DNA from 3 places in the Phytobacter sp. genome. Region 1 is predicted to be linked to each of the others. Evidence: predicted binding sites of a transcription regulator. Region 1 holds the regulator's gene; each other region holds the start of a gene.
What was found. Region 1 encodes PurR, which represses purine synthesis genes. Its sites were predicted from a motif close to CANGCAAACGTTTGCNTG; they were not measured.
Positions count from the first base shown of each region.

Region 2: the regulator PurR is predicted to act here: its motif matches at 2,324-2,341, upstream of pyrD (quinone-dependent dihydroorotate dehydrogenase).
Region 3: the regulator PurR is predicted to act here: its motif matches at 5,068-5,085, upstream of tusA (sulfurtransferase TusA).

Region 1 covers NZ_JCACPZ010000004.1:33,528-41,839, reverse strand. The annotation lists gene punC (purine nucleoside transporter PunC) at 1-457, opposite strand, end outside; gene punR (DNA-binding transcriptional activator PunR) at 571-1,482, shown strand; gene purR (HTH-type transcriptional repressor PurR) at 1,502-2,527, opposite strand; gene cydH (cytochrome bd-I oxidase subunit CydH) at 2,826-2,915, shown strand; gene AC5JPW_RS03975 (MFS transporter) at 3,083-4,252, shown strand; gene sodB (superoxide dismutase [Fe]) at 4,285-4,866, opposite strand; gene AC5JPW_RS03965 (C40 family peptidase) at 4,987-5,832, opposite strand; gene grxD (monothiol glutaredoxin 4) at 6,171-6,518, shown strand; gene rnt (ribonuclease T) at 6,559-7,209, opposite strand; gene gloA (lactoylglutathione lyase) at 7,302-7,709, opposite strand; gene AC5JPW_RS03945 (alkene reductase) at 7,794-8,312, opposite strand, start outside.
Region 2 covers NZ_JCACPZ010000004.1:436,881-445,192, forward strand. The annotation lists gene AC5JPW_RS06155 (YcbX family protein) at 1-508, shown strand, start outside; gene zapC (cell division protein ZapC) at 505-1,047, opposite strand; gene pyrD (quinone-dependent dihydroorotate dehydrogenase) at 1,218-2,228, opposite strand; gene ssuE (NADPH-dependent FMN reductase) at 2,476-3,066, shown strand; gene pepN (aminopeptidase N) at 3,117-5,729, opposite strand; gene pncB (nicotinate phosphoribosyltransferase) at 5,996-7,198, shown strand; partial or broken gene AC5JPW_RS06185 (hypothetical protein) at 7,310-7,408, opposite strand; gene dpaL (diaminopropionate ammonia-lyase) at 7,811-8,312, opposite strand, start outside.
Region 3 covers NZ_JCACPZ010000001.1:428,110-436,421, forward strand. The annotation lists gene AC5JPW_RS01980 (LysR family transcriptional regulator) at 1-529, opposite strand, end outside; gene AC5JPW_RS01985 (phenolic acid decarboxylase) at 626-1,135, shown strand; gene AC5JPW_RS01990 (AI-2E family transporter) at 1,142-2,191, opposite strand; gene AC5JPW_RS01995 (MFS transporter) at 2,337-3,539, shown strand; gene AC5JPW_RS02000 (DcrB family lipoprotein) at 3,540-4,100, opposite strand; gene AC5JPW_RS02005 (7-cyano-7-deazaguanine/7-aminomethyl-7-deazaguanine transporter) at 4,173-4,838, opposite strand; gene tusA (sulfurtransferase TusA) at 5,145-5,390, shown strand; gene zntA (Zn(II)/Cd(II)/Pb(II) translocating P-type ATPase ZntA) at 5,420-7,624, opposite strand; gene AC5JPW_RS02020 (lysoplasmalogenase) at 7,700-8,312, opposite strand, start outside.

The DNA.
Region 1 (8,312 bases):
TCCAGCTTCCCAACAGTGGCGCAAGGGCAGGAGATAAACCGACCAATGGCATAATGGTGGCGAAAATACGATTGGTTCGTTGCGCCGGGTAGTGATCGGTCACCAGCGCCTGCCAGGTGACGGCGGCGGCACAAACCCCTACGGCCTGTGTAAAACGCAGCACGAGAAGCCAGCGTGCATCCTGTACCCAGATCATCCCCAGGCAACCCAAAGCGAAAATCAGCAGGCCGCTCAGCAGAATCGGTTTGCGGCCATAGCGGTCAGATAACGGTCCCCAGACCAGTTGTGCTACGGCAAAACCGGCAAGGAACAGGCTAAGCGTGGCGCTGACCACGGCAGGGGATGTGTTTAAATCTTGCTGAATGTCGGCAAAAGCAGGCAGGTACATGTCTGTTGCAAGGAAGCCCAGAACGCTTAACCCCGCCAGCCAGACTAAAAATCCTTTTCCTGGTTGCATGGCAATATCTCTTTATTGTGCAGGTGAACAGGGAAACAGAGTCTAGGGAGTGAAACTCTCGTTGTGAAACGCTAATATTTGCGCACTGGTTTCAAAATTTTTGCAGGCACAACATGTGGTCAGAATATTCTCTTGAAGTGGTAGATGCGGTGGCGCGTAATGGCAGTTTTAGTGGTGCAGCTCAGGAGCTGCACCGGGTGCCTTCTGCTGTCAGTTATACCGTGCGGCAACTGGAGGAGTGGTTGGCAGTCGAGCTCTTTCAACGCCGTCATCGTGACGTTGAACTGACACCCGCTGGGGCGCTTTTTTTGAAAGAAGGGCGTTCTGTTATCAAAAAAATGCAGATCACCCGTCAACAGTGCCAACAAATTGCCAATGGCTGGCGTGGTCAGCTAGCTATCGCCGTGGACAATATCGTTAAGCCGGAGCGAACCCGGCAGATGATTGTCGATTTTTATCGCCACTTCAGTGATGTTGAATTGATTGTCTTCCAGGAGGTGTTTAATGGCGTCTGGGATGCACTGGCGGATGGGCGCGTTGAACTGGCAATAGGGGCCACGCAAGCAATCCCCGTGGGGGGGCGGTATGCATTTCGGGATATGGGCATGCTGAGCTGGAAATGCGTCGTCGCGTGCCATCATCCGCTTGCCAAAATGGCGGGCCCTCTTAGCGATGAAACGTTGCGCAACTGGCCTTCTCTTGTCCGGGAAGATACGTCCCGTTCACTGCCAAAGCGTATTACCTGGTTGCTGGATAACCAGAAACGAGTGGTGGCACCCGACTGGGAATCTTCTGCTGCCTGCCTCTCTGCGGGATTATGCGTGGGAATGGTACCTGCGCACTTTGCGCGCCCCTGGCTGGACAAGGGAGAGTGGGTGGCGTTGGCGCTGGAAAACCCGTTTCCCGATGCCGCATGCTGCCTGACGTGGCAACAGAATGAGGCTTCACCAGCATTAAACTGGTTGTTGAGTTATTTAGGAGACAGTGAAACGTTGAACCGTGAATGGCTGTGGGAACAGGATTGACCCGCTCCCACTGCAGGAATTAACGACGGTAGTCGCGGAATGGACCGTCGGCTACCGAACGGCGTTCAATCAAACGCGGATGAACCTCAATCGATTGTGATACTTCACGCTTGTTGACGATACGATCCAGCAACATGTTGAATGCGGTTTCACCCAGAGAATCTTTCGGCTGATGAATGGTCGTCAGAGCCGGAGTAAAGAAACGGGAGTTGCGCACGTTATCGTAACCAATCAGGGAAATGTCCTGCGGAACGCGCAGCCCCATTTCGTCTGCAGCACAGAGTGCGCCCATAGCCATAATATCGCCGCCGCAGAAAATAGCCGTTGGACGCGGAGACTGGGCGAGGATCTGCTGCATTGCGCGATAGCCAGACTCCGGCTCAAAATCACCCTGTACAATCCAGTTTTCTGGCACGCTGATGTGCGCTTCTTCCATTGCTTTCATAAAGCCAGCAAGACGTCCGGCACCGGTGTTGCGCTCAAGTGCACCAGGGATCACACCGATGTCACGATGACCACGTTCAACCAGATACCGCCCAGCCATATAGCCACCTTCAAAGGCATTATCGATAACCGTGTCAGTAAAATCGGCTTTTGCTTCGCCCCAGTCCATTACTACCATAGGAATGTGGCGGTACTCTTCCAGCATGTTCAGCAGAGATTCTGGGTATTCCGAACACATTACCAACAGGCCATCGACGCGTTTTTGCGCCATCATTGACAGGTAAGCGCCCTGTTTTTCGAAATTGTTCCAGGCATTACCCAAAATCAGGGTGTAGCCCTTCTGGAAACAGTTTTTTTCAACGGCTTCAATGATTTCTGCAAAATAAGCGGCTTCGCTGCTGGTAGCCAGTAAGCCAATAGATTTGGTGTGATTAACCTTCAGACTACGGGCAACGGCGCTCGGCGAATAGTGCAACTCTTTGATTGCCGCCCACACAGCATTACGCGTCTCTTCAGCGACGAAACGCGTCTTGTTAATTACATGTGATACGGTTGTGGTGGAAACGTTTGCTCGCTTCGCTACGTCTTTGATCGTTGCCATCAGATGTCACTCCATGCCATATCATAAGCTCCTGAAAATACAAAAGGTAAACGTTTGCCTGCCTTCACCCTTTCACCGCGCGATGCACTGTATTACGCCGGGAAAAAGACACTGGACGTCAGGAGGGGAGTCGATGGCCGGTACGCTAATAAATTTAGCGTCGAATTTTGTCTTATCTTGGCCAAAAGGGGAAGAGCTAAAACGTATATCAATCTAATTCCTGCAAGATTTTTACGTTTATTTATGCAAAAATGCGCTATCTCACTTTTTGTGGGGAAATAAGAAAGGAGAAAAATTGATGAGTACCGACCTGAAGTTTTCTTTAGTGACCACCGTGATTGTGCTTGCCCTCATTGTTGCGGGTGCACTGACTGCGGTTCTGCATTGATTTACCACGAGGGAGAGTATTCTCCCTCGACGTTCCCTCCCATTCTCCCGTTTTTCGCAATAATCTTTTCGCAAATCGCTCACTTCTGTTTTTTGTGATTGATGTCATACTTTTGGCTTCTGTGACGGTGTCGCCCGGCGACACGGCATTTCCGGAGTCAATAAATCATGAAAATTAATTATCCACTGCTTGCCCTGGCGATTGGCGCTTTCGGCATTGGTACCACCGAATTCTCGCCGATGGGGTTACTGCCCGTTATTGCTCGCGGTGTCGATGTATCGATTCCGGCGGCGGGAATGCTGATAAGCGCCTACGCGATTGGCGTTATGGTAGGGGCGCCGTTAATGACGTTAATGCTTTCTCACCGCGCACGTCGCAATGCACTGATCTTTCTGATGGCAATCTTCACACTTGGAAACGTGTTGTCGGCCATTTCGCCTGATTACACTACCCTGATGCTGTCGCGCATCATCACCAGCCTTAACCATGGAGCCTTCTTTGGTTTAGGCTCGGTGGTCGCTGCAAGTGTAGTGGCGAAAGAGAAACAGGCCAGTGCGGTCGCAACGATGTTCATGGGGTTAACCATTGCGAATATCGGTGGGGTGCCGGCCGCGACCTGGTTGGGTGAAACCATCGGCTGGCGTATGTCCTTCCTGGCCACCGCAGGTCTCGGCATCATCGCTATGGTAAGTCTCTATCTTTCATTGCCAAAAGGCAGTGCAGGGGAGCGTCCCGATGTACGCAAAGAGCTTACGGTACTGATGCGTCCACAGGTTGTTTCGGCTCTGCTCACGACCGTGCTGGGCGCTGGTGCGATGTTTACGCTCTACACCTATATCTCACCGGTGCTGCACAGTATTGCGGATGCTGGACCTGCATTTATCACCGCGATGCTGGTGCTGATTGGCGTGGGCTTCTCGCTGGGCAATTATCTCGGTGGGAAGTTGGCTGACCGCTCAGTGACCGGCACCCTCAAAGGCTTCCTGCTGTTGCTTATCGCAATTATGGTTGCAATTCCCTGGCTTGCACGCAGTGAATTTGGCGCAGCAATCAGCATGGTGGTCTGGGGAGCCGCGACCTTCGCGATCGTTCCACCACTGCAAATGCGAGTAATGCGTGTTGCACACGAAGCGCCAGGACTTTCTTCTTCCGTCAATATCGGGGCGTTTAATTTGGGGAATGCTCTGGGGGCAGCTGCGGGCGGAGCGGTGATCTCGGGTGGACTGGGTTATGTCTTCGTCCCGTTTACGGGAGCGGTGATTGCCGCACTGGCACTGATGTTGGTATTGCTGTCTGGTCGTGGCGTTGCCCGGACAGCCTGCGCGACAGCGGAATAATAAAAAAGCAGGAGGGTTTCCCCTCCTGCACCTTATGCCACGAGATTCTTCGCAACAAATTCCCAGTTCACCAATGCCCAGAAATGCTCCAGATAATTCGGACGAGCATTACGATAGTCGATGTAATAAGCGTGTTCCCAGACATCAACAGTTAAGAGCGGAGTGGCGCCTGTCGTCAGCGGCGTACCAGCATTGGATGTTGAAACAATTGCCAGTTTGCCTTCTGCGTTTTTGACCAGCCAGGTCCAGCCTGAACCAAAGTTTTTCACTGCTGCATCAGTAAACTGTGCTTTGAAATCCGCAAAGCTTCCGAACGCTTGTGCTATAGCTGTTGCCACCTTGCCTGAAGGCTCCCCGCCTGCGTTGGGTGCCAGACAATGCCAGTAAAACGTGTGATTCCAGACTTGAGCTGCATTGTTAAAAATACCACCTTCTGTATTCAGAATGAGCGCTTCCAGCGTCTCCCCTTCCAGTGCGGTCCCTTTTACCAAATTATTCAGGTTTGTGACGTAGGTCTGATGATGCTTCCCGTGGTGGTACTCCAGCGTTTCAGCAGAAATATGCGGTGCCAGAGCGTCTTTTGCATACGGTAATGCAGGTAGTTCGAACGACATTGCTTCACTCCTTATTATTTTATGCACCCAATAACCATATTGAATGTAAGGATAGGGTAGCAAATCGAAACAGGAGGCAAAAGGGAGAGTTACCTGCCGCGATGGCGGCAGGCAGGGGGGTTATCGGATGGTTTTAGGCGTAACAACACGACGCGCGCCAACGTAATGGCGCTGCCAGTAGTCTTCGCTTAAAGACGTAATCTGAATATCCTGACCGCTACGTGGAGACTGGATGAATTTGCCGTTGCCGACATAAACACCCACATGGTCAGCCGTACCGCGTCCTTGAGTACGGAAAAACACAAGATCGCCGCTTTCCAGTTCCGCTACGTTGACAGGAGAAGCATCACGAAGGTGATACATCTCATTCGCAGTGCGGGGAATACGGAATTTAACGAGGTCTTTATACGCGTAATACACCAGTCCGCTGCAATCAAAGCCGGTCATCGGAGAAGTACCACCCCAGTGATAAGGTTTACCAATCTGATTCATCAGTTTTGACATTGCGGTTTTCTGAATCTTTTGGATGCGAACTTTATGTGCTTCAGAAATCGCAACAGGTTTGCTTCCTTTAACTTTTACACACTGCGGTTTATGTCCTTTACGCTTTGTGCATTTTTCCGTCATAGCAACAACCGGGGCGGGAGACTTGCTGGATTTACTATGGCGGGAGGTATTCTTGCTGACTTTAGTGCTGGAGGTTTTTTTGCTGGCGGTCGATGTTTTCTTGCTTGCCGCTGCTTTTTTATTTTCGGCTTTTGCCGGTGCCTTTGAGGCGGTGCCACTGCTTTTCTTTGATGTTTTTTCTGTCGGGCTGGTTTTCTTACGTTCGGATGCTTTCACCACATGCGACTTGTGTACAGCAGCCCCTCGCGTCTGCTCGGAAGCATTTGCTAAAGGCGTAAATGTCAGCGTAGTGAACAACAAAGCACAGAGCGTGATTGAAGCTGTATTAATTCGCGCCACTGAGCAATCCCCTGATAAGTGCAGGCATTCAATAATGCTTGCGTATGATTTAGAACCGCGTCGATTCTAATCCATAAAAAGCAGAAAAGTTAATAGGCTTTTTGCATCTAGACTCTGTTTCGTTAGCAAGCGCAAAAAAAATCACCAGTTGTGTGTGGAAGAAGCTCAATTGTTGAACTATCACGCGTTTACGCAAGTGTGATAAATGATATTTTCAATGAATCTTTACGCGACAGAAGATAAAATAATGAGTGGTGAACAAAATGTTATTTTCTGTTGCTTGCCTGAACCGTTACAATGACAGCTATCTGCCGAAAGAAGTTGAAGGAAGCAAGACAATGAGCACTACCTTAGAAAAAATCCAGACCCAAATCGCTGAGAACCCGATCCTGCTGTACATGAAAGGTTCTCCTAAACTGCCAAGCTGCGGTTTTTCCGCACAAGCCGTTCAGGCCCTCTCTGCTTGCGGCGAGCGCTTCGCGTACGTTGATATCCTGCAGAATCCGGATATTCGTGCTGAGCTGCCAAAATATGCAAACTGGCCGACCTTCCCGCAGCTGTGGGTTGACGGTGAATTGGTCGGCGGTTGTGACATCATCATCGAGATGTATCAGCGCGGTGAGCTGCAGCAGTTGATCAAAGAAACGGCGGCGAAATTCAAATCTGAAGAGCCGGGTGCTGAGTAATACTTTAGCGCTAAAAAAAGCGACCTAAGGGTCGCTTTTTTTATGCCTGATCACTGCCTGTTGATAATGGCCAGCCGCCAAGACGCTTCCAGCGATTAACGATTTCGCAAAACAGCAGGGCGGTTTGTTCAGTGTCATAAAGCGCGGAATGGGCCTGGGTGGCATCAAAATCCAGGCCCGCGGTGGCACAGGCTTTCGACAACACGGTCTGCCCAAGTGCCAGCCCACTTAATGAGGCGGTATCAAAGGTCACAAATGGGTGAAACGGGTTACGTTTAAGTGACGCGCGTTCTGCCGCCGCCATCATAAAGCTATGATCGAAGGTTGCGTTATGGGCAACCATAATGGCGCGGTTGCAATTGCTATCTTTAATCCCTTTGCGCACCATCTTAAAAATGGCATGCAGGGCATCGTATTCGCTCACGGCACCACGCAGAGGATTGCTTGGATCAATACCGTTAAACGCCAGTGCTTCAGGTTGAAGATTTGCCCCTTCAAAGGGCTCAACATGGAAATGCAGCGTTTCATCCGGCACGAGCCAACCGTCTGAATCCATTTTCAATGTGATGGCAGCGACTTCCAGTAATGCATCAGTTTTGGCGTTAAACCCGGCGGTTTCAACATCAATAACGACAGGGTAAAAACCGCGAAAACGGTCACACAGACCAGTAAGTTGAGCATTATCGGACATCTGAATCTCTTGGTATGGGAAAATGGCAGCGCATTATGGCAAATTTTAGGAAGAGATGTAAAACGACGGGCGCACGATGGCGCCCGTAAAGATCAATTGCCCAGACCGCGACCGGCGTCTTTGGCTTCAATCAATTCCACTTTGTATCCGTCTGGATCTTCGATGAAGGCGATAACAGTGGTGCCGCCTTTTACCGGGCCTGCTTCGCGCGTGACATTGCCGCCGTTCTGGCGAATACGCTCGCAGGCTTCAGCGGCATTATCCACTTCCAGTGCAATATGACCGTATGCGGTGCCCAGCTCATAGCTGTCCACACCCCAGTTATAGGTCAGTTCCAGCACCGCTGTTTCTGATTCCGGACCATAACCGACAAATGCCAGCGAATACTTATATTCTGGATTTTCACTGGTGCGCAGCAGGGACATGCCCATGATGTTGGTATAAAAATCAATGGAACGCTGCAGGTCGCTGACGCGAAGCATGGTATGAAGAAAGCGCATAATATCCTCTTTTGCGTGAGTGAATTCTTATTCGAAACAGAGTTTTAGTATAGCGGCGAATCCTTGCCGCTATCAATCGAGGGATTATAAAGAAGGGTAATCGGTATAACCTTCAGCGCCACCGCCGTAGAAACTCTCCGGGCGCTGCGGGTTCAGTTCCGCTTTATGCTTCAGGCGTTCAACCAGATCTGGGTTGGCGATGTAGTCGCGACCAAATGCCACGGCATCGATCAATCCTTTACCGATCAGATCTTCTGCTTTCTCGACGGTATAAGCACCTGCACCCACGATTGGACCATGGAAACGCTCACGCACTTTCTGACGGAAGGCTTCGGTGTATGGCTGACCGCCTGCCCAGTCCGGCTCGGACATGTGCAGATAGGCAATACCGCGTTTGCCCAGCTCTTCAATCAGGTACAGAGCATCGGCTTCTTCATTCGGGCCATTATCCGTGTTCTGGAAAGTGCCGATAGGCGAAACGCGAATACCGATACGATCGGCACCCCAGGCTTCGCTGACGGCATCCACCACTTCCAGTACCAGGCGGGCGCGGTTTTCAACGCTGCCGCCATACTGATCGGTACGATGGTTAGCAGATGGGGA
Region 2 (8,312 bases), 400 kb from region 1:
TAAACCCTGCAGCCGCTGTGTTTTCACGACCGTCAGTCCGGAACGCGGACAAAAACATCCCGCGGGTGAACCGCTCACCACATTAACCCGCTTTCGTACCGCACAGGACAACGGCGAGGTCGATTTCGGCCAGAATCTGATTGCCCGTAACAGCGGGGTGGTGCGTGTCGGCGACGAGGTAGTCGTGCTCAGCCGCGCACCGGCAAAACCCTACGGTGCGGGCAAGGTTGTTGAATCTGTCGAGCAGGAAGAACAAGCGGTTGGCGAAGTGGATATTGTCTGGGAAGGACAGCAATTTCGCGGGAATAATCAGCAAATCTTACTCGAACAACTGGAAAACCAGGGCATTCGCGTACCTTACTCATGCCGGGCAGGAATTTGTGGGTGCTGCCGTATCACACTTCTCGAAGGGGAAGTCAGTCCGTTAAAAAAATCGGCCATTTCTGCCGATGGTTCCATTCTGAGCTGCAGTTGCGTTCCCAAAACCTCATTACGGCTGGAGAGTTAAACGGCCTGTTCGAAACTGAAACTGTCAGCGTTAAGCTGCGGTTTCAGCCTGTCGTTCATCACCTTGATGGCATCACCTAACTGCATGGTGCGCCCGGCAATCACAACACCTGGCTGTGCCAGCAGACAAAGGGCTGCATTATCACCGGATTCCACCACCAGCAGACTCACCGATTCACCGGTATCACTCAGGGAAACGCTGGCAGCCATACCCGGCGCGGGGGACCACGGCGCATTGTGACTCATGAAATGCCAGCTTTTCGGCATTTGCGGTTTCAGGAAGCGAATCGCCACCAGCGCATTGAGTACCAGCTCCGCACGCTGCTCATTGCTGAGCGTCAAATCCCGACATTTCTCGTCGAAGGAGAAATAGAGAGCGGCGTCATCAACACAGAAGCCACTGGGGGAAAAAGCATCAGGCGTGAGCATTTTGCGAGCAAAACGTGAACGGAAAATCATGCCATTGGCCAAATCGAGCATCATACGATCATGCTCTTCATCGAAAAACCAACGCCAATTATCATCAGGTTTAATTCGCATGCTGTTCTCCCCTCCCCATATTCATCCCTTGACCCTTAAATCCTTATTTGCCGTTTCGCTTATTACCAGAATTAAGAAAAGACTAAAATGTACAAATTAGCAACAATGAGGGAATATAAATCAACCAGGGCTCGAAATAAAGCCCTGGTGCGGTAAATAGAGAGAAAAGATTAGATGTGGGTAACGATTTCTTTAATCAGCGGTGGACCTTTAAAAATAAAGCCAGAATAAATCTGAACCAGCGAGGCGCCAGCTTCCAGCTTCTCGCGTGCGGCAATGACAGAATCGATCCCACCGACGCCAATAATTGGCAGGCTTCCTTTTAATTCCGCAGAGAGACGACGAATAATTTCTGTACTCTTTAATTGCAATGGACGGCCACTTAACCCACCCGTTTCATTACAATGTTTCATTCCCTGAACCAGGGATCTTTCAAGCGTCGTATTGGTCGCAATGACGCCATCAATATTGTGGCGAACTAAACTGTCGGCCACCTGGATCAATTCTTCTTCAGAAAGATCCGGCGCGATCTTCACGGCGACTGGAACATATTTATGGTGGATCTGTTGAAGGGCCGATTGTTTATTTTTTATCGCACTTAACAGGTCATCCAGCGCTTCGCCATATTGTAATGAGCGAAGGCCCGGTGTATTTGGCGACGAGATATTAATGGCAATATAACCGGCATAAGCATAGATTTTTTCCATACAAATCAGATAGTCATCTTTACCTTGCTCAACGGGCGTGTCTTTATTTTTGCCAATGTTAATGCCTAATACGCCGTCAAAATGGGCTTTTTTCACATTCTCCACGAGATTATCAACACCGTGGTTATTAAAGCCCATTCGGTTGATCAAACCTTCCGCTTCCACCAGGCGGAAGATCCGCGGCTTGTCGTTACCCGGTTGCGGGCGAGGAGTGACAGTGCCAATCTCAATCGCACCAAAACCCATCGCGGCCAGGGCGTCAATGCATTCACCGTTTTTATCAAGTCCAGCCGCCAGACCCAGCGGGTTTTTGAACGTCAGGCCCATGCATTGCACTGGCTTCTCCGGCAGGCGCTGGCGCACAAGCGCTTCAAGCGGCGTCCCTGAGACACGGCGTAACTGCTGGAATGTAAATTCATGAGCGCGCTCTGGATCGAGCTGGAAAAGGGCTTTACGAACGAAGGGGTAGTACATGAACTCTCCTGGATTCCCGGTGTGCAAACCGGGGGCGTATTATCTGTGATTACCAGCAGAAATGGAATTGACCTGGGGCAAAAAAACGTCCATTGAACGCAATCGTTTTCTTATCAACCCATTTATATGCATTTTTCATCTGATTTACGCCAAATAAATTATTTAAAGGAATAAAAAAGCTCTGCCACACTGCACTTAATTGTTATCGATGATAGTAAAATGCTAACTACGGTTATAAGGAGCAATTATGCGAGTGGTTACTTTGGCGGGAAGCCCACGCTACCCATCACGTTCCAGCGCATTGCTGGAATATGCCCGTGAGCGCCTGAGTGCGTTGGATGTTGAAGTCTGTCACTGGCACCTGCATAACTTCGTCCCGGAAGATCTGTTGTATGCCCGTTTTGAAAGCCCTGCACTGCAAGCCCTGATTGAGCAACTGGCCGATGCTGATGGGCTAATTGTCGCCACACCCGTGTACAAGGCCTCTTTTTCAGGCGCGTTGAAAACGTTGCTGGATCTGCTTCCCGAGCGTGCGCTGGAGGGAAAAGTGGTCTTGCCTGTTGCCACCGGCGGTACCGTCGCCCATATGCTGGCGGTCGATTATGCACTCAAACCGGTGCTCAATGCCCTGAAAGCACAGGAGATTTTGCACGGTGTGTTTGCCGATGACAGTCAGATTATTGATTATCAGCATAAACCGAGCTTCACGCCTAATTTGCAGTCTCGTCTGGACGCGTCCCTTGAAACATTCTGGCAGGCGCTGCACCGCCGTGATTTTCAGGCACCGTCATACCACTACACTCAGGGCGCGGGGCAGAGACAACGGATTGAAGGGTAACAAAGAGGGGAAAAAGCCGGGAGGACAACACTGCCCCACCCGGCCTGAGCTTAGGCCAGCGCTTTGCTGACCTTTTCGAACAGATCACCGGAGAGGTTTTCCAGCCCCTTCAGCTGTTCCAGTGCCGAACGCATCAGCACCTGACGCTTAGCATCGTAGCGTTTCAGGCGAATCAGCGGCTCAATGAGTCGTGATGCCACCTGCGGGTTACGGCTATTCAACTCAGTGAGCATCTCCACCAGGAACTGGTAACCGCTGCCGTCTGCCGCATGGAATGCGGCCGGGTTGCTGCCAGCAAACGCGCCGATCAGCGAACGGATGCGGTTCGGATTACTGAGGCTGAACGAGCGGTGATTCAACAGATCGCGTACGGTTTCCAGCACATTGTCTGCCGGGCTGGTCGCTTGCAGAATCAACCACTTATCCATCACCAGTCCGTCATGATGCCACTTGTCGTCATACTCCTGCATCAATGCATCACGGCACGGCAGTTGCGCGGCCACGGCAGCAGAGAGTGCCGCGAGCGCATCGGTCATGTTATCCGCATTGTGATACTGCTGGCTGACTAACTTATCGGCCAGTTGCGCATCACCAAACGCGATGTAGCGCAAGCAGGTGTTACGCAGTGAACGCTTGCCAATATCCGCATGCTCAACGCGATAAGTCTCAAGCTTATTGGCGTTGTAAATCGCCAGCACTTCATCTGCCAGTTCAGTTGCCAGCGTGCGGGTCAGTGCTTCACGTACCGCAGAGATGGCAATCGGATCGATGACATCGAACAGCTCGGCAATCTCATTCGCCGACGGCAGGGTCAGGATTTCTGCAGCCAGCGCAGGATCGATTTTCTCATCCAGCAGAATGGCGCGGAAGGCATCGGCCACATGCAACGGTAATGACAGCGGTTGGCCCTGCTGCTGACGGGCAACGTTAAGTTTGATATGGGTTGCCAACAGGCTTTGCGCCGCATCCCAACGAGAGAAATCATTGCTGGCATGACGCATCAGGAACGTCAGTTGCTGATCGCTCCATTTATATTCCAGTTTTACCGGTGCTGAAAATTCGCGCAGCAGCGACGGTACCGGCTGGAAGTAGACGTTGTCGAAGACAAACGTCTGCTCCGGCTGGGTAACGTTCAGGACATGGTGTACCTGGTGGCCGTCTTTTTGCAGCGGAATCACTTTGCCTTCATTGTCGTAAAGCTCAATGTCGAACGGGATATGCAGCGGGTGTTTTTCCTGCTGCTCAGCCGTTGGCAGTGTGCGTTGACTGATGGTTAAGGTGTACTGCTCCGTTGCCGGGTTGTAGTCGTCATGCACGGTCACAATTGGCGTGCCGGCCTGGCTGTACCAGCGGCGGAAATGGGAGAGATCGACATTGGAGGCATCTTCCATCGCCTGCACGAAGTCGTCGCAGGTGGCGGCGCTGCCGTCATGACGCTCAAAATAGAGCTGCATCCCTTTCTGGAAGTTCTCTTCGCCCAGCAGGGTGTGGATCATACGGATAATTTCAGAACCCTTTTCATACACCGTCAGGGTGTAGAAGTTGTTCATCTCAATGACTTTATCCGGGCGAATCGGGTGCGCCATCGGACTGGCGTCTTCGGCAAACTGCAGGCCACGCATGGTTCGCACGTTGCTGATACGGTTTACCGCACGTGAACCCAGATCGGAACTGAACTCCTGATCGCGGAAAACGGTTAACCCCTCTTTCAGGCTCAGCTGGAACCAGTCGCGACAGGTGACGCGGTTACCGGTCCAGTTATGGAAATATTCATGGCCAATCACGCGCTCGATATCGAGGTAATCTTTGTCAGTTGCGGTATCGGTACGGGCCAGCACGTATTTGGAGTTAAAGACGTTAAGACCTTTATTCTCCATCGCTCCCATATTAAAGAAGTCGACGGCGACGATCATATAGATGTCGAGGTCATATTCGAGGCCAAAACGGGTTTCATCCCACTTCATGGAATTTTGCAGCGAGGTCATCGCCCACGGCGCGCGGTCAAGGTTGCCGCGGTCAACGTAGAGTTCCAGTGCCACCTCACGCCCGGAACGGGTGGTGAAGGTATCGCGCAGAACATCAAAATCACCGGCCACCAGGGCAAACAGGTAGCACGGTTTCGGGAACGGATCTTCCCACTTCATCCAGTGGCGACCGTTTTCCAGTTCGCCCTGATCGACACGGTTACCGTTAGAAAGCAGGAACGGATACTCTGCTTTATCAGCAATCAGCGTCGTGGTGAAGCGCGCCAGCACATCCGGACGATCAAGGTACCAGGTAATATGGCGGAAACCTTCAGCCTCACACTGAGTACACAATGCTTCTCCGGATTTATAGAGACCTTCCAGCGCCGTATTCGCCGCCGGGCTGATTTCATTCACGATACGCAGCGTAAAACGTTCCGGCAGATTGTCGATGACCAGTTGGTTATCTTCTTCTTTATAGTATGTCCACGGCTGGTCGTTAACATGAAGGGAGACCAGCGTCAGGTCTTCACCATCCAGACGCAGTGGCACGGCAGTGGCATTTTGACGAGTAATGGTACTCAGCGCCGTGACGACGGTTTTTGCGGCATCCAGGTCAAAGGTCAAGTCAATATCGCTAATCAGGTAATCCGGCGCACGGTAGTCGTGGCGGTATTTGGCTTGTGGCTGTTGTGTCATAAAAAACCTTTAGCATCTTCTGTTGGTTACGTCTCCAGTCTATTCCTGTTGCCAGAATCCCGCCACGCAGAATGTTTAACTTTTCAGATGGAAACGCTCTGTTTGCTACATTTTGCTAACATGCGGCACGAAATGCCCTCGACCCGTTTTGCGCTATATGGTGTGATCGGGGTTCAATAAATCAATAAACAAGGTATACTCCAGCGGTTTTCACCTGCTTTGTTTATTGTACTAAACGCTCCTGTGAGAGGATGCTACGGCGCACCATGACTCAATTTGCTCACCCTGTTCTGCAGACGCTGCTGGATACTGATGCCTACAAATTGCATATGCAGCAGGCGGTGTATCACCACTACTACGATGTGCATGTAACGGCGGAATTCCGCTGCCGTGGCGACGACCTGCTTGGTATTTATGCAGAAGCAATCCGGGAAGAAGTCGACGCTATGCAGCATCTGCGCCTTCAGGACGACGAGTATCAATGGCTTTCAGGGCTGCCGTTTTTTGAGAGCGATTATCTGAACTGGCTGCGCGATTTTCGCTACGATCCTCGCCAGGTTGTCGTGACCAACGACAACGGCAAGTTACACATTCGCCTCTCAGGCCCGTGGCGCGAAGTGATCATGTGGGAAGTTCCTCTGCTGGCGGTTATCAGTGAGCTGGTTCATCGCTATCGTTCACCAGAAGCGGGTGTACAGCAGGCTCTTCTGCATCTTGAAACAAAACTGGCGGATTTTGCTACCCGCACGGAAGGTCTGGATATGTCCGGCTTCCGTCTGATGGATTTTGGCACCCGCCGTCGTTTCTCACGCGACGTGCAGGATGCCATTGTCGCCCGTCTCAAGCAGGAACCCTGGTTTATCGGCACCAGCAATTACGATCTGGCCCGCCGCTTGTCATTAACGCCAATGGGAACCCAGGCACACGAGTGGTTCCAGGCGCATCAGCAAATCAGCCCGGATCTGGCAACCAGCCAACGTGCAGCCCTGGCAGCCTGGCTTGACGAATACCCAACGCAATTGGGGATTGCCCTGACCGACTGCATCACCATGGACGCCTTCCTGCGTGATTTCGGGCCGGAGTTTGCTGAACGCTATCAGGGCTTACGTCATGATTCCGGGGATCCGGTTGAGTGGGGCGAGAAAGCCATTGCCCACTATGAGAAACTCGGTATTGATCCGTTATCGAAGACGCTGATTTTCTCTGACAATCTGGACCTGAATAAAGCACTTGATCTGTACCGCCACTTTGCGGCGCGGGTAAACCTTGGCTTTGGTATTGGCACCCGCCTGACCTGCGACATTCCTGACGTTAAGCCGTTGAATATCGTTATCAAACTGGTGGAGTGTAACGGCAAGCCGGTCGCGAAATTATCCGACAGCCCGGGTAAAACCATTTGTCACGATAAAGCCTTCGTCCGCGCGCTACGTGAAGCCTTCGACCTGCCACAGATTAAAAAAGCCAGCTGATGCTGGCTTTTCTCTTTAGTGATTGTCGGTATGTCAGCCCCGCAGCAGAATGTTGCCCTTCTCGTCCGTCTCATCACCATTACCCAGGAAAACAAAACAGCCGGGAACCTATTGCAGGAAAGCACCAAAATCCTCCGAGATCATCATTTGTGCCACATTGCCATCCACATTCTCCTCACCCACCACGTTTTGTGCCGCTTTCAGGACTACCGGACGTAAGGGGCAGATACCCGCGTCCTGTAAAGTGGCAATGACTTCCAGTCCGGCCATCACGCCGTAATTGCTGTCATACAAGCCGCCTGTTCCAACCGTATCGATATACTACCCCATCATCACCATAGGAAGATCCTGCTCGCCCGCATAAATGCCGGTGACATTACCAATGGCATCGATACGAATGGCCAGGCCTAACGCTTTCATAGCAGTACCAAATAAATCCAAAACCCAGACGGTGTCTTCGTTGTGCCACCGGGTAACATCTTTATATTCTATTTTCCTAATGCTGTTTCGTTTTTGATGGCTGATATTCTCTTCATCGTTGCGCGTTGTCGCGTATTTTTTATTTAAGAGTTTTTATTCAGCGGGTATGTAGGGCACCCTTTATTTATTATTTCAGGCGTTACGTCCGAACCAGACGATATCTTCGTAGATATCCGGTGAGGTATCGCCTTCGGTGCTTATTAATAAAACATGCGAGTGAGCATTTAACATCAAGCGTTCTCTTAGCTCCTGATAACACGCCTGGCTCATCAACTCGTAAATTAATCCGGCACCAATAGCACCTGACTCACCGGCAATAAAGGCCGCGTCCGTTCCGGGGCGTGGTGCGGCCAAAATACGCATTCCGTTTGCTGCTATCTTGTCGTCAGCAGAAATAAAGCAGGCTGTATTATCACGAATAATCGGCCAACTGACCGTATTGGGCTCACCGCACGCCAACCCAGCCATCAGTGTCGACATATCGCCTCCGACCGCATGAGGCTCGCCGTCATTGACCACTGCCGAACGGTAGAGGCAATTGGCTTTATGCGGTTCAACGACAATCACCGTCGGGGCTTTCTCTTTCATTTTTTCGATGAGGTAGCCCATGATGCTGCCAGCAAAGGAGCCAACA
Region 3 (8,312 bases), on a different contig from region 1:
GCGGATGCTCCCGGTGCGCAACGGCGACAAAGTCGATATTCATCAGCCACTCACCACGCCCGGTCATGTCCTGCCGCCGGGTCAGTACCATGACATCGGCCTCCGCATGGGCGGGGCGTTCTACCGATGCATTCTCCAGCACCTCTGTCAGATGCACCTGCGTCTGGGGGTAACGCTGCTGAAACTGGCGCAAAATGGCGAACAGGCGGGCGCGGGGAAAGATGCTGTCCACCACCAGATCAAGCCGGGTACGCTGACCATTGCGCAGTGTGGCTGCCCGGGTTTCCACATAGTCGAAGGCTTTCAGCAGTGGCTTCACCTGGTTGAGCAGCAGCTCGCCAGAAGGGGTGAGTACCGCACGGCGGCCTTCCTGCACAAGTAATGCCACACCCAGACGCTCCTGTAGCAGCGCCAGGTTGTAGCTGACGGACGACTGACTGCGGTGGGTCTCTTCGGCGGCTTTGGCAAAACTGCCCAGCTCCACCACCTTTTGCAGCAGCGACCATTGTTCCAGCGTCGTTTTATGCATAACACATCTAAAAATTGGATGAATGTGATTCAAACATAGCGTTATTCATTCATTTTTTGAAGCAGTACGATCTGCTCATCGATTAAGAGGAGAACAATCATGAGCAACTTTGATAAACATGACCTGAGCGGCTTCGTCGGCAAACATGTGGTTTACACCTACGATAATGGCTGGAACTACGAGATTTATGTCAAAAATGGCACCACCCTGGATTACCGCATTCACAGTGGGATTGTGGCAAACCGTTGGGTGAAGAATCAGCAGGCGTTTATCGTGCGAGTGGGGGAGAGCATCTACAAAATCTCCTGGACGGAACCGACCGGGACTGACGTGAGTCTGATTGTGAACCTGGGCGATCGCCTGTTCCACGGGACGATCTTCTTCCCGCGCTGGGTAATCAACAACCCGGAAAAAACGGTCTGCTTCCAGAACGATCATATTCCGCTAATGGAATCCTACCGTGCGGCTGGCCCGGCTTATCCGACTGAAGTGATTGATGAGTTCGCCACCATCACCTATGTGCGTGACTGTGGCGCAGACAATGACAGTGTTATCGCCTGCGCCGCCAGTGAGCTTCCGGCGGATTTTCCGCATAATTTGCGTTAAGTGTAACTACCCTGGCAGGCGGCTTTTCGGTCTGCCAGGGCCCAGCAGGATCGCCAGTTTGCTGCCACCTTTGGTGGTTTCCATCCAGATTTTACACACGCTGGTAAGCGGCACTGAAAGCAGCATGCCTACCGGACCAAGCAGCCAGCCCCAGACCAGCAATGAGAGGAACACCACCAGGGTCGACATGCCCAGTCGGTGGCCCATCATGCGCGGCTCCAGAATATTACCTATCACCATGTGCACGACCAGGAACAGCCCTCCCACCAGTGCGCATTCGTAGACGCCGTTAAACAGCAGTGCCTGGATCATCGGTGGAATGGCGGAGATGACCGAGCCGATATTGGGCACATAGTTAAGCAGGAACGCCAGTACCCCCCACATCAACGCGAACTGGATGTCCATAATCGCCAGCCCGGCCCAGACAATCACCCCGGTCCACAAACTCAACAAGGTTTTCAGCGCCAGGTAGTGGGAAACGCCTTTCAGCGCCCGGTGCAGACCCGCAATGTGAATTTGTGGATTGCTCAGGGCAAAACGCAGTTTGTAAGGCACATGGCGAACTTCAAACAGCATAAAGACCATGGTCATCATCAGCAGTACGATGCTCGCCATGGCGTTGGAGAGCTGTGTCATCAGCGCGGTGGCAAAGGTCATCAGCTTGTCAGAATCCATACGTTGCAGCATGCGTTCCGGCGAAATGTGCAGATGCAGGAACGGCAGGGCATCCTGTAGCTGAAGGAATTTACGCGTGAACTCTCGATTGTATTTGGGCAACTGATCCATAAATTCACTGGTGGAGGCGGCGAGAACCCCGACCAGCGCGGTCAGGAAAATCAGCATCACCATCACCACAATGGCGATAGCGAAGGGGCGTTTGACTCCCCGGCGAATAAACCAGGTGACTAATGGGTTTAAAACAATGGCGAAAAACAGCGCCAGTAGCAGTTGAACGATGATGTCGGCGGCGGCATGAATACCGGCCAGAATAATGACCAGTGAGGCCAGTTTGAGAAGAATGTGTAAACCCGCACGATCGGGTTGGGGCTGTGTCATGGATAATTCCTTTTTATATACCGCCCGCTAAGTGTAGCTACTGCCAGGCGCTTCGCCTGAGGCAGATAATCTTAATCTGCTTGCTGATTTCCAGGCCATGACGTGGTAATAGTGAAACATCGTTGTAAATATCTGGTGACCCCACATGCCCGAACAAGCCGCTGAACCGGCACTAAGCGGATTACGCCTTAATCTGCGGATTCTCTCCGTCGTTATCTTTAACTTCGCAAGTTACCTCACGATTGGTTTGCCGCTGGCGGTCTTGCCCGGCTACGTGCATGACACGCTGGGCTATAGCGCCTTCTGGGCGGGTCTGGTTATCAGCCTGCAATATTTTGCTACCCTCATCAGTCGCCCGCATGCCGGACGCTATGCCGATACGCTCGGGCCGAAAAAAGTGGTGGTGTTTGGCCTTTGTGGGGCCTTCATTTGTGGGCTTTGCTACTGGTTGGCGGATATGCAAAGCGCTTCGCCGCTGGTAAGTCTTGCTTTGCTTTGCGTTGGGCGTGTGATTCTGGGTGTAGGACAAAGCTTCGCCGGTACCGGATCTATGCTCTGGGGTGTGGGGGTGGTCGGTTCACTGCATATCGCCCGTGTTATTTCCTGGAATGGTATCGCTACCTATGGCGCTATGGCGCTCGGTGCGCCGCTTGGCGTGATTTGCTACAACTACGCCGGACTGAGCGGTTTGGGCTGGTTCATCATGGCGGTGGTGTTTGTGGCCATTGCCTGCGCGCTGCCGCGAGCGGCGGTGAAAGCCAGCAAAGGTAAGCCGCTGCCGTTCCGCGCGGTACTTGGGTTCGTCTGGATTTATGGCATGGGGCTGGCGCTGGGCACGGCTGGATTTGGCGTGATCGCCACCTTTATCACCTTCTTTTATGATGCCAAAGGCTGGGACGGTGCGGCCTTCGCGCTGACCCTGTTCAGCCTGGCATTTGTTGGTTCACGCCTGGTATTCCCGAACAGCATTAACCGGCTGGGTGGCCTGAACGTGGCGATGATAAGCCTGGCGGTGGAAGTGGTCGGACTGATTCTGGTGGGCATTGCTGATGCGCCGTTGATGGCAAAAATCGGGGTGTTCCTGACAGGCGCGGGCTTCTCGCTGGTCTTCCCTGCGTTGGGTGTGGTGGCCGTTAAAGCTGTGCCGCAGCATAACCAGGGTGCTGCGCTGGGCACTTATACGGTCTTCATGGATATGTCGCTGGGAATTACCGGGCCGCTGGCGGGGCTGTTGATGGCCTGGTCGGGCGTGTCGATGGTGTATCTGCTGACGGCGGTGCTGGTGGCAGGGGCGTTACTGTTGACGTGGTGGCTAAAAAAACGGCCTCCACTGGAGGCCGCTTCCTGATTACTTGATGACCAGCGTGTTAACAATGTTTTCCGCTGCGGTCTGTGCCTGCTGCTGGTTATCTGCCGGCAGCGTCACCTGCAAGGTCAGCAGTTTGTTATCCACTTTGCCCAGCACCACGGTAGACCAGGCTGTCTGACCTTTGGCGGAGATGATGCTGTCGAGCTGTTGCAGCGTCTGGCCTTTCATCTCAATAGATTTGTTGGTCACGACTTGCAACTGCGGGTCGCGGCTGCGCTGTTGGTCTTCAAGACGTTTTGCCAGCGTATCCAGCCCTTCCTGGGTGTCGTCGCCGACAATGACGATCACAGCTTTCTGCCCGGTGGCATCAGAGTAAACGTGCATATTGTTGGCTTGCGTACCCAGCTTGCCGCTTTGATCGGTCATGTCAGCAGGCAGCGAGAAGCTGAGCTTACCGTCCAGCAGCGAAACCGGCTGGCCGGTGGCGTTGCTTTCTGCCGAGGCACCCTGCGCGGGCGTTTTTTTGCTGTCGCTGTTGTCGCAGGCCGCCAGGCCGACTACCAGCAGGCCAATACCGACATATTTAACCAGATTGCGCATTGACTTCTTCCTTTCGATAAACAGCCATAACGGCTCATTTGTCCATCTTACCACAACTGGCAACGCGTACCTTTAACTGGTCTGTAACGCAGAGATTTCAGATTTGTCTGCGAGTCTTTTCAGCAACATATTCAGCAATACGCCATACATCGGCAGGAAGAAAGCGATGCTAATAATGACCTTGAAGGCGTAGTCCACCAGCGCGATTTCCATCCAGTGTTCGGCCATAAACGGGTCCGGACTGTGCCAGAAGGCGATGAAGAAGAAGGCGAGGGTATCGCTGGCGTTACCGAACACCGTGGAAGCCGCCGGGGCCATCCACCAGCGTTTGTTCTGACGCAGGCGGTTAAAGACATGCACGTCGAGGATCTGCCCCAGCGCGTAGGCCATAAAACTTGCAGTGGCGATGCGGGCCACGAACAGGTTGAAGTGGGTCAGTGCTTCGAATCCCTGCCAGCTTCCCATATAGAACAGGGACGAGACGCCATAGGAGATAACCAATGCCGGAATCATCACTGCGAAGATAATCCGACGTGCCAGCGGTGCGCCGAAAATACGCACGGTCAGGTCGGTTGCGAGGAAGATAAAGGGAAAACTGAACGCACCCCAGGTGGTGTGAAGGCCGAAAATACTGACTGGCAACTGCACCAGATAGTTACTGGAGGTGATCACCAGCAGGTGAAAAAGGGATAGCCAGAACAGCGCTTTCATGCGCTGAGAGTGTGAAAACTGCGTCATATTGTGACCTTTTTATGGATTGGGGTGAGGGAACCCAATGAAAACGTAACACGCTATTTTACTTGCCATTTTGATATCAGGCAGTGCTCGTCATCCCCACGTACTCAGAGTACGCTGCGGTGCCTGTGCGCTGGCTTCAATCAAACTGACTGCGACAATTACGCGTGTAAGTGTCGCGCAAAGCCGCCGCATGATACTGCAACAGCCATTTGATGCAATGGTTATTTTTAACGCAACCGTTAACCTTGCTTGCGTCGCACAAAAGGCGGCGTAAACTATGCCCGTTTTTTACCGTGTGAGATGAACATGACCGATCCCTTTACTTCTGCCGACCATACGCTGGACGCGCTGGGCCTGCGTTGCCCGGAGCCGGTGATGATGGTGCGTAAAACCGTTCGCAACATGCAGCCGGGCGAGACCCTGCTGGTGATTGCCGATGACCCGGCCACCACCCGTGATATTCCTGGCTTCTGCCGTTTTATGGAGCATGAGCTGGTGGCACTTGAGACGGAATCGCTGCCGTACCGGTATCTGGTGCGCAAAGGGCAGTGAGGGTGCCGCACCGTGCGCACTCTCAACCCTCACTTCTTGCGCAGCAACCGCAGCGCATTCGCCGTCACCAGCACCGTTGCCCCGGTATCGGCCAGTACCGCCAGCCACAACCCCGTCATCCCTAATAGTGTCGTCACCAGGAAAATGGCCTTCAGCCCCAGTGCGAGTGCGATGTTCTGGCGAATGTTGGCCTGAGTGGCGCGGGCAAGCGTAATCATCTGCGCCAGACCACCGAGTCGGTTATGGGTTAAGGCAGCATCGGCGGTTTCCAGAGCCACGTCTGTCCCGCTACCCATCGCGATACCGATGGTCGCGGCCTTCATGGCGGGGGCGTCATTAATCCCGTCACCGACCATCGCCAGCGGTGCCTGTTTATTCATGGCGATGACTGCGTCCACCTTATCTTCCGGCAACAAACTGGCGCGAAAATCCATGTTCAGTTCGCCTGCGATGGTCGCCGCTGCCCGTGGGTTGTCCCCGGTAAGCATGACCCCTTTCACTCCAAGTTCACGCAGTGCCGCGAGGGCTTCACGTGCGTCTTCACGCAGGGTATCGCGCAGCGCAATCGAGCCAATTACCGCGTCGTCACGTAGCACTATAATCACCGTTTCACCGAGACTTTCCCGGTGACGGATATCGGCTTGCAGGGTTTCATCGACCCGGTTGTCTGTCAGTTTATCGGGTGCGCTCAGGCGTATAACTTCCCCGTTAATCTGCGCTTCAATACCTTTACCCATCAGAGCGCGTTGGCCGTCTGACGAAGGCAGCACTAATTTACGTTCCCCGGCTTCGCGTAAAATCGCCTGCGCCAGCGGGTGGGTTGAGCCTTGTTCAACGGCGGCGGCCAGCGTTAGCAGTGTATTTTCATCGAAACCAGCAAGTGGATAGATGCCCGTCACGTTGGGCTTGCCCACGGTTAAGGTGCCGGTTTTATCAAAGGCAATGTGCTGGACGGACGCCAGTTGCTCCAGCGCCGCACCGCCTTTAATCAGCGCGCCATAACGGGTCGCGGCCGCAAGCCCCGAGGTAATCGCCGCTGGCGTCGAGATAACCAGTGCACACGGGCAGCCAATCAGCAGCAGCGTCAGCCCCTTGTAGATCCACGCCAGCCAGGCCTCTCCCAGCATCAGCGGCGGTACAACAGCCACCAGCAAAGCGATGACCATGATGGCCGGGGTGTAAATACGACTGAAGCGGTCAATAAAGCGTTCGATGGGCGCGCGGCGCTCTTCGGCCTCTTCTATCAGTTTCAAAATACGATCAATGGCACTCTCGCCGGGTCGGGAGAGGACTTCGAGCGTTACCAGGCGGTCAACGCTGGTGGCTCCTGCTGGAACGCTGTCGCCGCTGGCATGTTCAACGGGCAAGGATTCGCCGGTTAAGGCGCTCTCATCAAAGCTGGCAAAGGGAGAACGCAGCTTCCCATCGGCGGGTAAGCGCCCGCCTGCCGGGACTTCAATCACATCGCCGGGACGCAGCGCCCCGGCGGTTACGCTCTCCCGCTCGCCGTTTACTACACGGATGGCGGTGTCAGGCTTGAGAGCCATTAACGCACTGACGCCACGGCGCGCTCGGCTGGCGGCCCAACCTTCAAGGCGTTCACCCACGAGGAACAGCAGCAGCACCATCGCCGCTTCGGCAGTAGCACCAATAAACAGTGCGCCGATGGCGGCTACGCTCATCAGCGTTTCGATAGCAAACCAGCTTCCGCTACGCATTAAGCGCACTGACTGACGCACGATCGGGAAGAGTCCCACCAGGGTGGTGACAATAAACGCCGCCTGTCCAAAGGGATGGTTAACCTGCTCAAGCAGCCAGCTTATGCCCATCATGACGATAAGCAGGATCAGCGGCAGGTTTTCCTGCAAACGGGACGGCGCGGGTGCCGCTGGGGTATTTTCGCCCTTCAGGCTGTACCCGGCCTGTTTGACGGCCTTTTCAACCTGCTGGCGAATATCACTGGTGGCGATAACCGTCAGCTTTTCTGTCGCGAAAGCCACCTGAACCTGGCTTACTCCGTCAATCTGGCGAACAGCGTTCTCGACCTTGCGTGCGCAGGCACCACAATCCATTCCTGAGACGAGCCAGCTATAGCGTTCACCTTCGCTGTTTTCAATCGGTGTGCGGGGTGTTTCGCAGGTATCGCCGCACTCGCAAGCAGGCGTTTGTGCGGCGACCGGGCGCAGTTTCATCGTGGCAAACTGAGGCGTTTTGGCATTATTGGGGGTCGGCATCGCATCCTCCGGTGAATGATAATTTTCTCATTAACCGGAGGATACACTCTGGAGTCGACTCCAGAGTCAAGCATTTTAAATATACAACGAACGCACGATCAAAAAGTGGCCGGCAAAATAACAAGCTGCGGAAATGGCAGTGTCTGCGCGGAAACGGCGGCGATAGTGGCTGCCAAGCCAGACGACATTGCTGATTAACAGCAGAGCGGCACCAACAAACGCAGAGAGCGCTGGGCTGGTAGGACGGAAGAACCACAGCTCACCAGCCAGCCACACCATCACCAGCGTCATCGCGACAAAAGTGCAAACCGGCATTCGCAGCGTTTCCAGGCGCGTCCAGATAACGCCAATCAGCAGGGCACCAATCACCAGCAGCACGACCGGCAGCGGCCAGAAGAACGAGAGTGTCATCTGGCTGGCGAAGTAGATGGTGTACAGCAGGTGGGCGAGGAAAAAGGCTCCAATTGCATACAGCAGTTGCTGACGAGGAAGAAGGGTGAGGGCATCACCAATCAATGAGGCGCAAAGTCCGGCCAGCACGAGGTAGCTGATGGCATCGAACATCGGAGCCTGCCAGGCGAGCAAGAGTAGCAGCAGGAGCGTGACGGGTTTAAACACCCAACGTTGCCAGGTGGGGCCACGGTAGGAGGCATCCACATACAGCCAGGCGGAGAAACAGACAGCAATA